DNA from 4 places in the Cedecea selenatireducens genome. Region 2 is predicted to be linked to each of the others. Evidence: predicted binding sites of a transcription regulator. Region 2 holds the regulator's gene; each other region holds the start of a gene.
The links. The regulator Fur, encoded in region 2, represses iron uptake genes when iron is present. The targets are predictions, from matches to a motif close to ATAATAATGAGAACNACTATCAA.

Region 1 (3,108 bases), on a different contig from region 2:
CGCCAGTGAAGAGATACGTGAAGATGAAGACGAGTATCAGCGCATCCTGCGCGTGCTGAAAGAGGCAAACGGCGTCGTTGCCGGGCCTCGCGGCGCGGCTCAGCGTTTAGGGCTGAAGCGCACCACGTTACTTTCGCGGATGAAGCGTCTGGGGATTGATAAAGACGCGCTTTAGCCGGAAACTGGGCATAACCCTACATTTTTTGTCTGGAACCTGAATCATGGCAATTATTCCCAAGAACTATACGCGGCTGGAAAGCGGCTACCGCGAAAAGGCGCTGAAGCTTTTCCCGTGGGTGTGTGGCCGCTGCTCCCGCGAGTTTGTGTATTCCAATCTGCGCGAGCTGACCGTTCATCATATGGATCACGATCATACCAATAATCCGGAAGATGGCAGCAATTGGGAGCTTTTATGCCTGTATTGCCACGATCATGAGCATTCGAAATACACCGAAGCAGACCAGTACGGCTCGAGGGTGATTGCCGGCGAGGATGCGCAAAAGGACGTGGGCGAAGCGACCTATAATCCATTTGCCGACCTGAAAGCGATGCTGAACAAGAAGTAGTAAGCGCTATCCGTTGAGAGGGAGTCACTTCCCTCTAAACGAAATCATTTCACCTTCTCCCTTCATTTTTTCCTGCTGCTGCCGATAACTTATACAAGCATTCACTCCGTACGGTTGGGTTCTGAGGCCGGGTTATCACTTGAGGTTAAAATGGATAGTTTTCAGAAAGATATCGATGAAAGGGCCAACCTGGCGTTATCCAACAAGTTCGAGCTGCTGCTGTTCCGCTTAGGCACAGGCCAGCACGACAGCAAGTCCGAGCTGTACGGCATCAACGTCTTTAAGCTGCGTGAAATTGTGCCCATGCCGAAGATTAACCGTGCCGCAGGCATGGAGTCGCCGCTGCTGGGGATGGCCAATATTCGCGACCAGATTATCCCGGTCATCGACCTTCCCGCCGTGACCGGCTGCACGCCTAAGACTGGCTTAAATTTATTACTGATCACCGAATACGCCCGCAGCACCCAGGCTTTTGCCGTGGAGTCCGTGGAGAATATTATTCGCCTCGACTGGAGCCAGGTGCACGCCGCCGAAGCCGGGGTCAGCAGCCGCAATATCACCAGCATCGCCAATATTGACGATCCGCTGACCGGTAAAGACCTGGCGCTGGTGCTGGACGTGGAGCAGATCCTCTATGACATCATCCCGTCCGGGAGAGATGTGAACATTGCCGCGATTGAAGAGAAAACCTATACCCTGAAGCCGGGCGCGGTGGCTATCGTTGCCGAAGATTCCAAAGTCGCGCGTTCGATGCTGGAGCAGGGCCTGAAGGGGATGGGCATTCCGGCCATCATGCACGCCACCGGCCTGGAGGCCTGGGAAAAAATCAAAGCTATTGCCGCCGATGCCAAAGCTTCCGGCACGCCGATAACCGATAAAATCGGCCTGGTGCTGACCGATATCGAGATGCCGGAAATGGACGGTTTTACCCTGACCCGCAACATCAAAACCGAGCCAACGCTTAAGCATATCCCGGTGGTGATTCACTCCTCGCTTTCCGGCAGCGCCAACGAAGATCACGTGCGTAAAGTCGGTGCCAACGGCTACGTTGCGAAGTTCGACGTGGTCGAGCTTTCTGCCGTGATCCACAAAGCGCTGGAAGACGCCGCCCGTCAATAATAAAGATTCCGGCTCTGCCTAAAGGTGGAGCCGTTATGCCTCTTTTTATTCCCCCGTCATGCTCGGGTAACACGTTTCACTTACCCTCAGCACAAAGCTTTTTACCCGCTGCGTTATAGCCGTAAGCCGTGGTTTCATGAAGAAAAGTTATAACCACACGCTAAGTACGGCATTGATAAACATTTTCAATATCATTTAATTAACTATAATGAACCGACTGATTACGCGGCGTTAACAGCACTACAGCCGCTCTACGTTAATGGAGACGATGAATATGAGCTATACACTGCCATCCCTGCCTTACGCTTACGACGCGCTGGAACCGCATTTCGATAAAGAAACCATGGAAATCCACCACAGCAAACACCACCAGGCCTACGTTAACAACGCGAACGCCGCGCTGGAATCCCTGCCTGAGTTTGCCAGCCTGTCTGCTGAAGAGCTGATTACCAAACTGGATCAGCTGCCTGCTGATAAGAAAACCGCGCTGCGTAACAACGCCGGCGGCCACGCTAACCACAGCTTCTTCTGGAAAGGCCTGAAAAAAGGCACCGAGCTGAAAGGTGACCTGAAAGCCGCTATCGAGCGTGATTTCGGCAGCGTTGACGCGTTCAAAGCTGAGTTCGAAAAAGCTGCAGCTACCCGTTTCGGCTCCGGCTGGGCGTGGCTGGTGCTGAAAGGCGACAAACTGGCCGTAGTGTCTACTGCAAACCAGGACAGCCCGCTGATGGGCGAAGCTATCTCCGGCGCTTCCGGCTTCCCGATTGTGGGCCTGGACGTTTGGGAACACGCTTACTACCTGAAATTCCAGAACCGTCGCCCGGACTACGCAAAAGAGTTCTGGAACGTGGTTAACTGGGACGAAGCAGCAGCCCGTTTCGCCGCTAAAAAATAAGGTTGCAATACGACCTTAGAGAAGCGAGCCTGATGGCTCGCTTTTTTTATGTCCGTAGCACAACGCAGGGAGTCGCTTATGCACCGCTATCCGCTTCAGGTTTACGCTGGCCAGATTCGTGATTACGAAGGGAGCCGGCCCAGCGCCATCGCCAAGGTTCAGGTGGACGGCGAGCTTCGCTTAACCGAGACTGGGCTTGAGGGCGATCAACAGGCGGAGAAGGTGATTCACGGCGGGCCAGACAGGGCGCTGTGCCACTATCCGCGCGAGCATTATCAGCATTGGGCGCAAATCTTCCCGGATAAGGCGGATCTGTTTAATGCCCCGGCCTTCGGCGAAAACCTGTCTACGCAAGGGATGACGGAAAAGAACGTCTATATGGGCGATATTTACCGCTGGGGTGAGGCGCTGATTCAGGTGACCCAGCCTCGCTCGCCGTGCTTTAAGCTTAACTACCATTTTGGCGTAGAGGATATGGCGGCACGGATGCAGGAAGCAGGCTACTGCGGCTGGCTTTATCGCGTGATT
Region 2 (3,108 bases):
AGCGGCCACCCAAACGAAATCGCATTCTCCTCTAAAAACAAAGGCTACAGCGAAGACTACTCCGGCGATAAAGGCGGCATCAGCCTTTATAAAGCGGCCGCTAAATTTAAGTACGGCCCGGTCTGGGCTCGTGCGGGTTATATCCAGCCAACCGGCCAAACGCTGTTAGCGCCACACTGGAGCTTCATGCCTGGTACCTATCAGGGGGCTGAAGCTGGGGCGGCATTCGACTATGGCGATGCAGGTGCGCTGAGCTTCTCCTACATGTGGACCAACGAGTACAAGGCTCCATGGCATCTGGAAACGGACAAGTTCTACCAGAACGACAAAAAGACCAAAGTTGATTATCTGCACTCCATCGGCGCGAAATATGACTTCAAAAATGACCTGATTCTGGAAGGGGCATTTGGTCAGGCTGAAGGTTTTGTTGACCAGTACTTCGCGAAAGCGAGCTACAAATTTGACGTTGCAGGCAGCCCGCTGAGCACCAGCTACCAGTTCTACGGCACCCGTGATAAAGCCTCTAACAACACCATCAACGATATTTATGACGGTACCGCGTGGCTGCAGGCGCTGACCTTAGGCTACAAAATTGGCCAGGTTGACCTGCGTCTGGAAGGGACCATGGTGAAGGCAGAAGGCCAGCAGGGTTACTTCCTGCAGCGTATGACGCCAACCTATGCCTCTTCAAACGGCCGTCTCGATGTGTGGTGGGATAACCGTTCTGACTTCAACGCCAACGGCGAAAAAGCCGTGTTCTTCGGCGCAATGTATGACCTGAGCAACTGGAATCTGCCGGGTTGGGCTGTTGGGGGCTCCTATGTTTATGCATGGGATGCAAAACCAGCCACATGGGCGCTTGATGCTTCCGGTAACCGTCAGGATATCGCATCCAACAAGATCAAAGAGTCTTCATACAGCCTCGACGCAATGTACACCGTGCAGGAAGGCCGTGCGAAAGGTACGCTGTTCAAACTGCACTTCACTCAGTACGACAACCACTCCGATATCCCAAGCTGGGGCGGTGGTTACGGCAACATGTTCCAGGATGAGCGTGACGTGAAATTTATCGTTATTGCTCCGTTCACCATCTTCTAATGCTAAATCGGGCGCGCAAGCGCCCGTTTTTTATAAGGAACTGAACATGAAAAAAATCCTGCTGGTTACCGCCGTGGCTTTCACGCTCTCCGCCTGCGTTCAGCCCCCGGCTCCGCCGGAAGATTCACATCTGAAGCAGGCTTACAGCGCTTGTATCAATACCGCAGAAGGCAACCCGGATAAAATCGAAGCCTGCCAGAGCGTGCTGAACGTACTGCGCCAGGAAAAACAGCACAAAGCGTTTGTTGAAAAAGAGACCGTGAGCGTGCTGGATTATCAGAAATGCATTCAGGCAAGAAAGAGCGGGAATGATGAAGCCGCGAAGGTTCGCTGCGATAAAATCTGGCAAGAAATTCGCGCGAATAACAGCTGATTACGTTTTTTCAGTCAATAAAAAAACCGGCAAGGGAAACCTGCCGGTTTTTGCTTTTAAACGCCACCTGTTCGGCAGCGTTCGTTAATGCGGATTACTTATTTAGGATCGTGCGCGGTGTCGTCTTCGCGGCAGTCGCCTTCGGCACAGTGTCCGTACAGATAGAGACTGTGGTTAGTCAGGCGGATACCGTGGCGTGTGGCAATTTCACGCTGGCGCGATTCAATAGAATCATCGCTGAACTCGATTACTTTGCCGCAATCGAGGCAGATAAGGTGATCGTGGTGATGCTGCTGGGTCAGCTCGAAAACGGACTTGCCGCCTTCAAAATTATGGCGGGTCACGATCCCGGCATCGTCAAATTGGTTCAGCACGCGGTAGACCGTCGCCAGGCCTATTTCTTCGCCCATGTCGATCAGACGTTTATATAAGTCTTCCGCGCTGACGTGATGATTTACCGGCTCTTGCAGCACTTCGAGGATTTTCAATCGCGGAAGCGTGACTTTCAAGCCGGCCTTCTTTAATGCGGTATTGTTGTCAGTCATGCGGAAAGTGTCCTGTTGCTTAACGATTCGCTCAAACTGCAGTGAGCGTAAAGAGTAATGCGTCTCATTATAGAACTGCTGCTTCTAAATGGGAACCGCAAGTATGGTGCAAAATGAGGCTGAAAAATCGTGGCGGCGTCGCCATTTACAGTAATTATCAGCCAAGCTGTCAGGAAGACATTGTACAGGGATGTACGAGAAAGTTACAAACTTGTAGCAATTATTTTCATTGCTACAAGCTATCAAGATGGCGCAAACGCTGCATTTGCGCCAGACAAATCAGGCGTTAATAATATCGGCCAGATTCAGTTCTTCAGAAATCTGTTTGACCCACTTCTCAACGCGCTCGGCGGTCAGTTCCGGCTGGCGGTCTTCGTCGATGGCCAGACCGACAAAGTTGTCGTCGTCTGCCAGGCCTTTTGACGCTTCAAAGTGGTAGCCCGCGGTCGGCCAGTGGCCTACGATAGCGGCGCCGCGCGGTTCGATGATATCGCGAATGGTACCCAGCGCATCACAGAAGTATTCCGCGTAGTCTTCCTGGTCACCACAGCCGAACAGCGCAACCAGCTTACCGTTGAAATCGACTTCTTCGAGAGTAGGGAAGAAATCATCCCAGTCGCACTGCGCTTCGCCGTAGTACCAGGTTGGGATGCCGAGCAACAGAATGTCGAAACCTTCGAGATCTTCTTTGCTGCTTTTAGCAATGTCATGCACCTCAGCAACGTCTTTACCGAGCTGTTTTTGAATCATTTTTGCGATATTTTCGGTGTTACCGGTGTCGCTGCCGAAAAAAATGCCTACGATTGCCATGAGTAAAATAACCTCTTGAAACTTAATAGTATGCTGGCCGTTCAATGCCCACGTATAGGGCAATCATAGCAGAACAGCTCCACCAGCGGAAACAGCTATCACGGCGGGGTGCACAGTCTGCAACATGGTTTTGCTCACCCTTTTGAGATTTCAGATGACGGGCAGGGCAACAGAAAGCGCTATCCCAGCTTTTTAAGCTGCTCGAGCAACATCTCTTCGATCAGTTCGCTACGACTGATGCTGCGGGCGTCGGCAAGCTGGTTGAGGGCGTCGACCGCATCA
Region 3 (3,108 bases), on a different contig from region 2:
AATAATCATCGCTACCTTGAAACCCGCGAGGATGTACTCCCCCAGCATCTCGAAGAAGCTCTGCGACTCGTGCATCTTCTCAAGCTTAATTTCTGGCTCAGCGCCCGGACGAGTCGGGTTAATGATCGACAGGATAATAAAGGCGCTGAACATATTCAGAATCAGCGCAGCCACCACGTACTTCGGCTCCAGCATCGTCATGTAGGCCCCGACGATCGACAGCGAAACGGTGGACATTGCCGTGGCGGCCATAGTGAACAGGCGGCGAGAACTCAGGTCGCCCAGCACGCCCTTGTAGGCAATGAAGTTTTCTGACTGGCCCAGAATCAACGAGCTGACGGCGTTAAAGGACTCCAGCTTGCCCATGCCGTTCACTTTTGAAAGCAGCGTGCCGACGATGCGAATAATAATAGGCAGAATGCGGAAGTGCTGAAGAATACCGATCAGCGCAGAGATAAAGATTATCGGACACAGCACGCCGAGGAAGATAAAGGCCAGCCCGGCTTTGCTCATTCCGCCGAAGACGAAATCACTGCCCTGTCCGGCAAAGGTCAGAAGGTGACCAAAGAAACCGGACACGCCGTTAATCACCCACAGCCCGCTGTCGGAGTGCAGGAAGAAGAAAGCCAGCAGGCCTTCAATAACGATAAGTTGTAACAAATAGCGGAGACGGATGGTTTTACGATCGAAGCTCACCAGCCACGCCAGCCCCATGATGACAACAAGTGCGAGAAGAAAATGAAGAATATTCATGTGCAGTCTAGTTTTGAAAGAAACGTATTTAGCCACACCTCCTGCGCCAGGTAAATGGCGGGCATAAGAATATTTAGCCATAAGTTTTTCCAATGACAACATACGCTTACTCTTAGCATGGTTATCATTTCAACCGCAGAATATGACGAGTTTATTACCCATTACATTGGCGCATAATAAAGAAACGGAACAAGATTAATTCTCATTATTAATTCGCAACGTCACAAATAAAATAATAGTAACAACCATTCTCATTACACTAATATAATTAACATTTTCTTTGCATTCGGGAAAATAAATAATTAAAGTAGCGCCATATTAACGCCCCCACAAATTATGGAGCCTGTGATGCTGAAGACGGAAATGATTGAAAAACTGAACGAGCAGATGAACCTTGAACTCTACTCCTCCCTGCTCTATCAGCAGATGAGCGCCTGGTGCAGCTATCACAGCTTTGAAGGGGCTGCCGCCTTCCTGCGCCGTCATGCTCAGGAAGAGATGGAGCATATGCAGCGTCTGTTTGCTTATTTAAATGATACCGGGAGCATGCCGCGCATTAACGCCATTCAGTCCCCGTATTTAGAATATGCTTCGCTGGATGAATTATTTAAAGCCACCTACGAGCATGAGCAGTTAATTACTCGTCAGATTAATGAACTGGCACACTCCGCAATGATTTCTCAGGATTATCCAACCTTTAATTTCCTGCAGTGGTATGTTGCCGAGCAGCATGAAGAAGAAAAACTGTTTAAATCCGTGCTGGATAAACTCAGCCTGGTGGGTAAAAGCGGCGAAGGTCTGTACTTCGTTGATAAAGAGCTGGCAACCCTGGACACTCAGGCTTAATTGCCAAGAATTAGCAGGCCTTACGGCCTGCTGTTTCTATTTTAGTGCAGCGAAGCCCCATCGCGCTGGCTGTGCCAGTAGCCATAAAGCGCAAGCGCTGCAGGTTTAATTGCCTCGATGCTTGCCAGAAACGCTTCCGGCGTCAGGTTCTCAAACTGCTCTTCATTCTCTATAAGCCCGTGCAGCGCAATGGCATCCAGCTCAGGCTGAAGCTCAGCAGGCAGCGCAGGCCAGCTTTCCAGTGAAACACCTCGCATATAGCCGTAGCACCACTCTTCAACAATCGTAATTTCACGGTTGTCTACTTCGCTGGTGCCAAACAGCGGCTCAAACTGCCCGGGATATTCTGCCAGACGCTCCGCAATGTCATTCATGTGCTGGAACACGAGGACGTTAAAGCGGGTAAGTTCTTCTTTGGACTCCCACTCAGGCTCAACATCACCGCCCCATACGGCCCGCAGCACGGTGGCAGGCTCGATCGTTTTAGGGCCAGAAAGGACTGCCGTGAGCAACCCATCCAGTTCGGCCACGTCAATCACCGAATGCGCGGTGCCATACTTCAGCAGCACATCATCAAGCCAAATAATTTCGTCTTCGTTCAGCGGTCCCTGGGTCATCTGTGGGCTCCTCATTTCGCGGTTTTAAAAAATGTAGCGCATTGTACCCGTTCCTTGCCCGAAAGGTTATGTTCCATTACGTCGGCGTCAGGCATTCCTTCAGTAAACAGCGGGTTTTATCACAGAGTTGAGGGCTGTGCTGCAGCGCCGGCCACACGCTGCTATGGTCTGAATCAGGCACCGTCAGCAAGGCATGTTTCCCCTGGCCCGAGGCTGAGTCATAAAGCCGCGGCGGGATCTCTGCCGGAATCACCCGATCCTCAGCGGCGGCAATCACCAGAACATTACCGCTAAATTCGGACACAAGCTGCCACGCATCGCTTTCTTCCCAGCTGCGCGGCTGACGAATGATGGTGGAAAATTCAGGCCCAAAATTTACTCGATACGCCGCAGGATGATACACGCCGGGCACCATCAGGATCAGCGCATGCAGAGGAACAAACTTGCTGAGATGCAGCGCGTTGTAAGCGCCCATACTCACGCCCATGCAAGCGGTGAGCTGAGAACCCAAACGATCGGCTATTGCTCTGGCCTGCTCTGTACGACTAATCAGTGAGGAATGAGACAGCTCGCCGCCGGTTTCCCCATGACCGATGCAGTCGAACGCCGTGCTGCCAAAGCCCAGCTCCGCCATCAGATGCCGGTATTTCAAGCCGGCCTCACGGTCTTTTGAGCCACCGTGGATCATCAACACGTGGCCTTTACTGCCGTATATGCTGTCGGCCTGGAGCCTGTGGCCCTGAAAATCAACGTCAAAAGCGTGGCGGGAGGTGGTGTTCATGGCTGCCTGATGGAGTGCGAATGAATGGCTTAGCATGGCATTTTTTAAGGGAAACGGACAAAAAACAAAGGGATTAATTTCAGGCAGGCAAATCGCAGGCAATAAAAAACC
Region 4 (3,108 bases), on a different contig from region 2:
GTATTTCGCTCCCATGCCTCGGCTAAGCTGCTGCCGGTCGTGGTTGGACTTGTAATCCAGGCCGCCCAACAGCGTGTGCCCTAACGTGCCTGTATCGAACTGCGCCTCGAGCTGGTTATCTACGCCAAACTCATCGGTATCACGCGTTTCTCGCTGCGCACGGCGCGAAAGTAACGTGTCGCTCTTCGAGGTGGAATACACGAGGTAACGATACTTCTGTTTGATGCTGGCGTAGCGAGCATTCTGGCGGAAGGTAAAGATGTCGTTGAAGCTATGCTCGAACTCATAGCCAACCATCGTTTGCTCGCGCCACGACTGGTCGTAATTAGGATCGCTGACGTTAAAGTCCCGCGGGATATACCCTGCGGCCGTTTCGGTCACCAGCCCTGCGGCAGGCAGGAAGTTACGATAGCCAGCCTTCGGATCTTTCTGGTAGCTGGTCAGCAAAGTAAAACGCGTCTGCTCATTGGGATACCAGGTCAGCGCGGGTGCAATCGCCATCCGCTGCTCTTTGTAGTCGGCCACCTGGCTGTGCTGCGTTCGTGCAATCCCGTTTAAGCGGTAAAGCACACGGTCGTCGTCGCTTAGCGATCCGCCAAAATCAAAAGCCCCCTCGGCCAGATGCTGGTTGCCTGAGCGAAACTGCACTTCATGTATCGCTTCCCTTGTCGGCCGCTTGCTGGTCATACTGATAAGCCCGCCGGGGTTCACCTGGCCAAACAGCACCGACGCCGGGCCGCGCACCAGCTCCACGCGCTCAAGCAGCCACGGGTCAAACGTCCCGGTCTGCGATGAAGCCGTTGCGCCGTAGCTCAGCCCGTCGAGATATTTTGGCACGTAGCTGAAGCCACGCACAAAAACCTCGTCGTTCCGGTTCGAACTTCCCCGATACTCCGTAAAAACGCCCGCCGAATAGCGCAGGGCCTGCGATACGGATGTCACATCCTGGGCGTTCATCTGGTCGCGGGTGATAACCGACACCGACTGCGGCGTTTTCACCAGGTCAGCCGCGGTTTTCGTCGCGGAAAGCGTTTTAGTCGCCACCATCCCCTTCAGCGGCGCCGAAGGATCTTCGCTCACCGAGCCGGTCACAACGAGAGTCTCCTCGCTGCCCTGCCGTTCCTGCGCCTGAACGCCGCCAACCATCCCCATGGTACTGAAGCCCATCAGCCAAAGGCTGTGGGTCACCTTATTGTTTTTAAAATGCATTACCGTAACGTCCCCTGTGATGAGGTGAAATAGCTTCGCCTTTCTCTCCTGTTACGTTTTGTCGTAAAACGCAACGACTCGCAATGTTATTGCAAATCAATCTCATTTGCATTAGCGTGTATGGACTTTTTTATCAGGAATGATGGACGCCATGAGAGCCGCGTGGAGCGCATTAATGTTGGGACTTTGTTCAGCGTCGGCGGTGGCCGCGACCTGCACCTTTACCGGCAGCCAGGGAGAGCAGGAGGGAAAGTTCGATGCCAGCGGTGAAATCTGCTTTGGGCTTCCGGCCCTGCGGGAGAATTACGCTAACGTCCGGCTGAGCGGCGTGACCGACGCCAGCCTGATTGACAGCAAAGGCAGGCTCTGGCGCGCGCTGGTGGAAAACGGGCCGGTGGACGGTAAACATAACCCGCTTTTTGCCCTGCCCGTCGGCCAGGCGTCAACGCTGGTGCTTCGCGGCGAGCCCGGTAAGCGCTGGCAGTTCCGCTGGCAGATTCGTGAGACGGTTCCGCTCAAACGCAATGAAATGCAATCCCCGGAAAGCCCTGCGCTGCTGGCGCTTGAGCAGGCGCTGAGCCGTGGCGCAGGTACGGACACGTTCTGGCAGGAAAGACGCGAGCAAGGTACGCCGCTGGTCGAAACGATAGACGCCAACAACAAGCGCGTTACCTTCCTGTGGCGTGGCGCGCAGGGCAACGTTTTTGTGCTCGGCTCTCCGGCAGGCGATCACGACCCGATGTTTCGCCTGGGGCAGTCCGATGTCTGGTATCGCAGCTATGTAGTGCCGGCTGATACGCTGATGCAGTACAAGCTTGCGCCTGATGTCCCGCTTACCGAAGGCACCGCTCGCGAGCAGCGCCGCGCAATTCTGGTCACGGCTCAGGCCGACCCGCTTAATCCGCAATCCAGCCCGTCGGGCCAGGGGGATCGCTGGAGTCGTTTCTCGCTTTTAGACCTCACCGCCCGCCGCTATTTTACGCCGCAGGCTACCTCGGAACCCATCCGCCATGGCTCGCTGGTTCGTTACCAGGTTGAGAGCAAAAAGCTCAATAACCGCCGTGAAGTGACGGTTTACCGGCCGCGAGGCAGCCAGCCCGCACGCTGGACGCTGATGCTGTTTGACGGCCGCATGTATCAGGATCGTTATCATCTCGCCAACGTGCTGGACGGCCTGATTGCCCGCCATGCCCTGCCGCCGGTTAACGCCGTGTTTATCGACAGCCTGGACGGCGAACGCCGTGAGAAAGAGCTGCCGCCCAATCCGGACTTTGCCGATTTTATGGCCCAGGAGCTGACGCCGTGGCTTAACCGCCAGGGCATCACCACTACGGCGCGGAAAACCATTGTGGCGGGTTCAAGCTACGGCGGGCTTGCCTCTGCCTGGGTTGCCCTGCGTCATCCCGAGACGTTTGGTAACGTGCTGAGCTTGTCCGGCTCTTACTGGTGGGCGCCCGAGGGTGAAATGCCGGGCTGGCTAACCCGGCAGTATCAGGCGTCACCGCGCTTACCCGTTCGTTTCTGGCTACAGGCAGGCCGCTTCGAAAGCAAAGGCGCGGACGGGGGAATTTACCGCAACACCCAGCAGCTTGAGGTCGTGCTGCGTGAAAAAGGCTATGAGGTGAGCTTTAATCCCTGGTCGAGCGGGCATGATTATGCGGCGTGGTGCGAGGCCATTATTACCGGCATGAAGGATTTGATTAAGCGGGGATAATAGCCGCCCCGGTGAGCTTCCCAATGCACGGCAGGAAGACACCGGAGCGGTTCCCTTTCTTTTTAATGAGAGGGGAGCGTTACTTGTTCAGTTCGGCGAGGCTTAGCCAGGTCTGCACCACGGTGTCCGGGTTCAGGGACAGGCTGTCAATCCCCTCTTCCATCAGCCAGGCCGCGAAGTCTTCG

Region 1: the regulator Fur is predicted to act here: its motif matches at 1,858-1,880, upstream of sodA (superoxide dismutase [Mn]).
Region 3: the regulator Fur is predicted to act here: its motif matches at 986-1,008, upstream of ftnA (non-heme ferritin).
Region 4: the regulator Fur is predicted to act here: its motif matches at 1,299-1,321, upstream of ACE38U_RS17440 (TonB-dependent siderophore receptor).

The regions. Positions count from the first base shown of each region.
Region 1 is NZ_JBHIKW010000013.1:88,319-91,426, forward strand. It holds gene flhA (formate hydrogenlyase transcriptional activator FlhA) at 1-175, shown strand, start outside; gene yajD (HNH nuclease YajD) at 222-566, shown strand; gene ACE38U_RS18710 (chemotaxis protein) at 717-1,685, shown strand; gene sodA (superoxide dismutase [Mn]) at 1,960-2,580, shown strand; gene yiiM (6-hydroxyaminopurine reductase) at 2,659-3,108, shown strand, end outside.
Region 2 is NZ_JBHIKW010000009.1:77,817-80,924, forward strand. It holds gene chiP (chitoporin ChiP) at 1-1,098, shown strand, start outside; gene chiQ (ChiQ/YbfN family lipoprotein) at 1,145-1,471, shown strand; gene fur (ferric iron uptake transcriptional regulator) at 1,570-2,016, opposite strand; gene fldA (flavodoxin FldA) at 2,296-2,826, opposite strand; gene ybfE (LexA regulated protein) at 3,006-3,108, opposite strand, start outside.
Region 3 is NZ_JBHIKW010000001.1:321,609-324,716, forward strand. It holds gene ACE38U_RS01510 (NupC/NupG family nucleoside CNT transporter) at 1-753, opposite strand, end outside; gene ftnA (non-heme ferritin) at 1,102-1,599, shown strand; gene ACE38U_RS01520 (UPF0149 family protein) at 1,641-2,216, opposite strand; gene ACE38U_RS01525 (alpha/beta hydrolase) at 2,293-2,997, opposite strand.
Region 4 is NZ_JBHIKW010000011.1:94,382-97,489, reverse strand. It holds gene ACE38U_RS17440 (TonB-dependent siderophore receptor) at 1-1,209, opposite strand, end outside; gene ACE38U_RS17435 (alpha/beta hydrolase-fold protein) at 1,361-2,923, shown strand; gene ppsA (phosphoenolpyruvate synthase) at 3,003-3,108, opposite strand, start outside.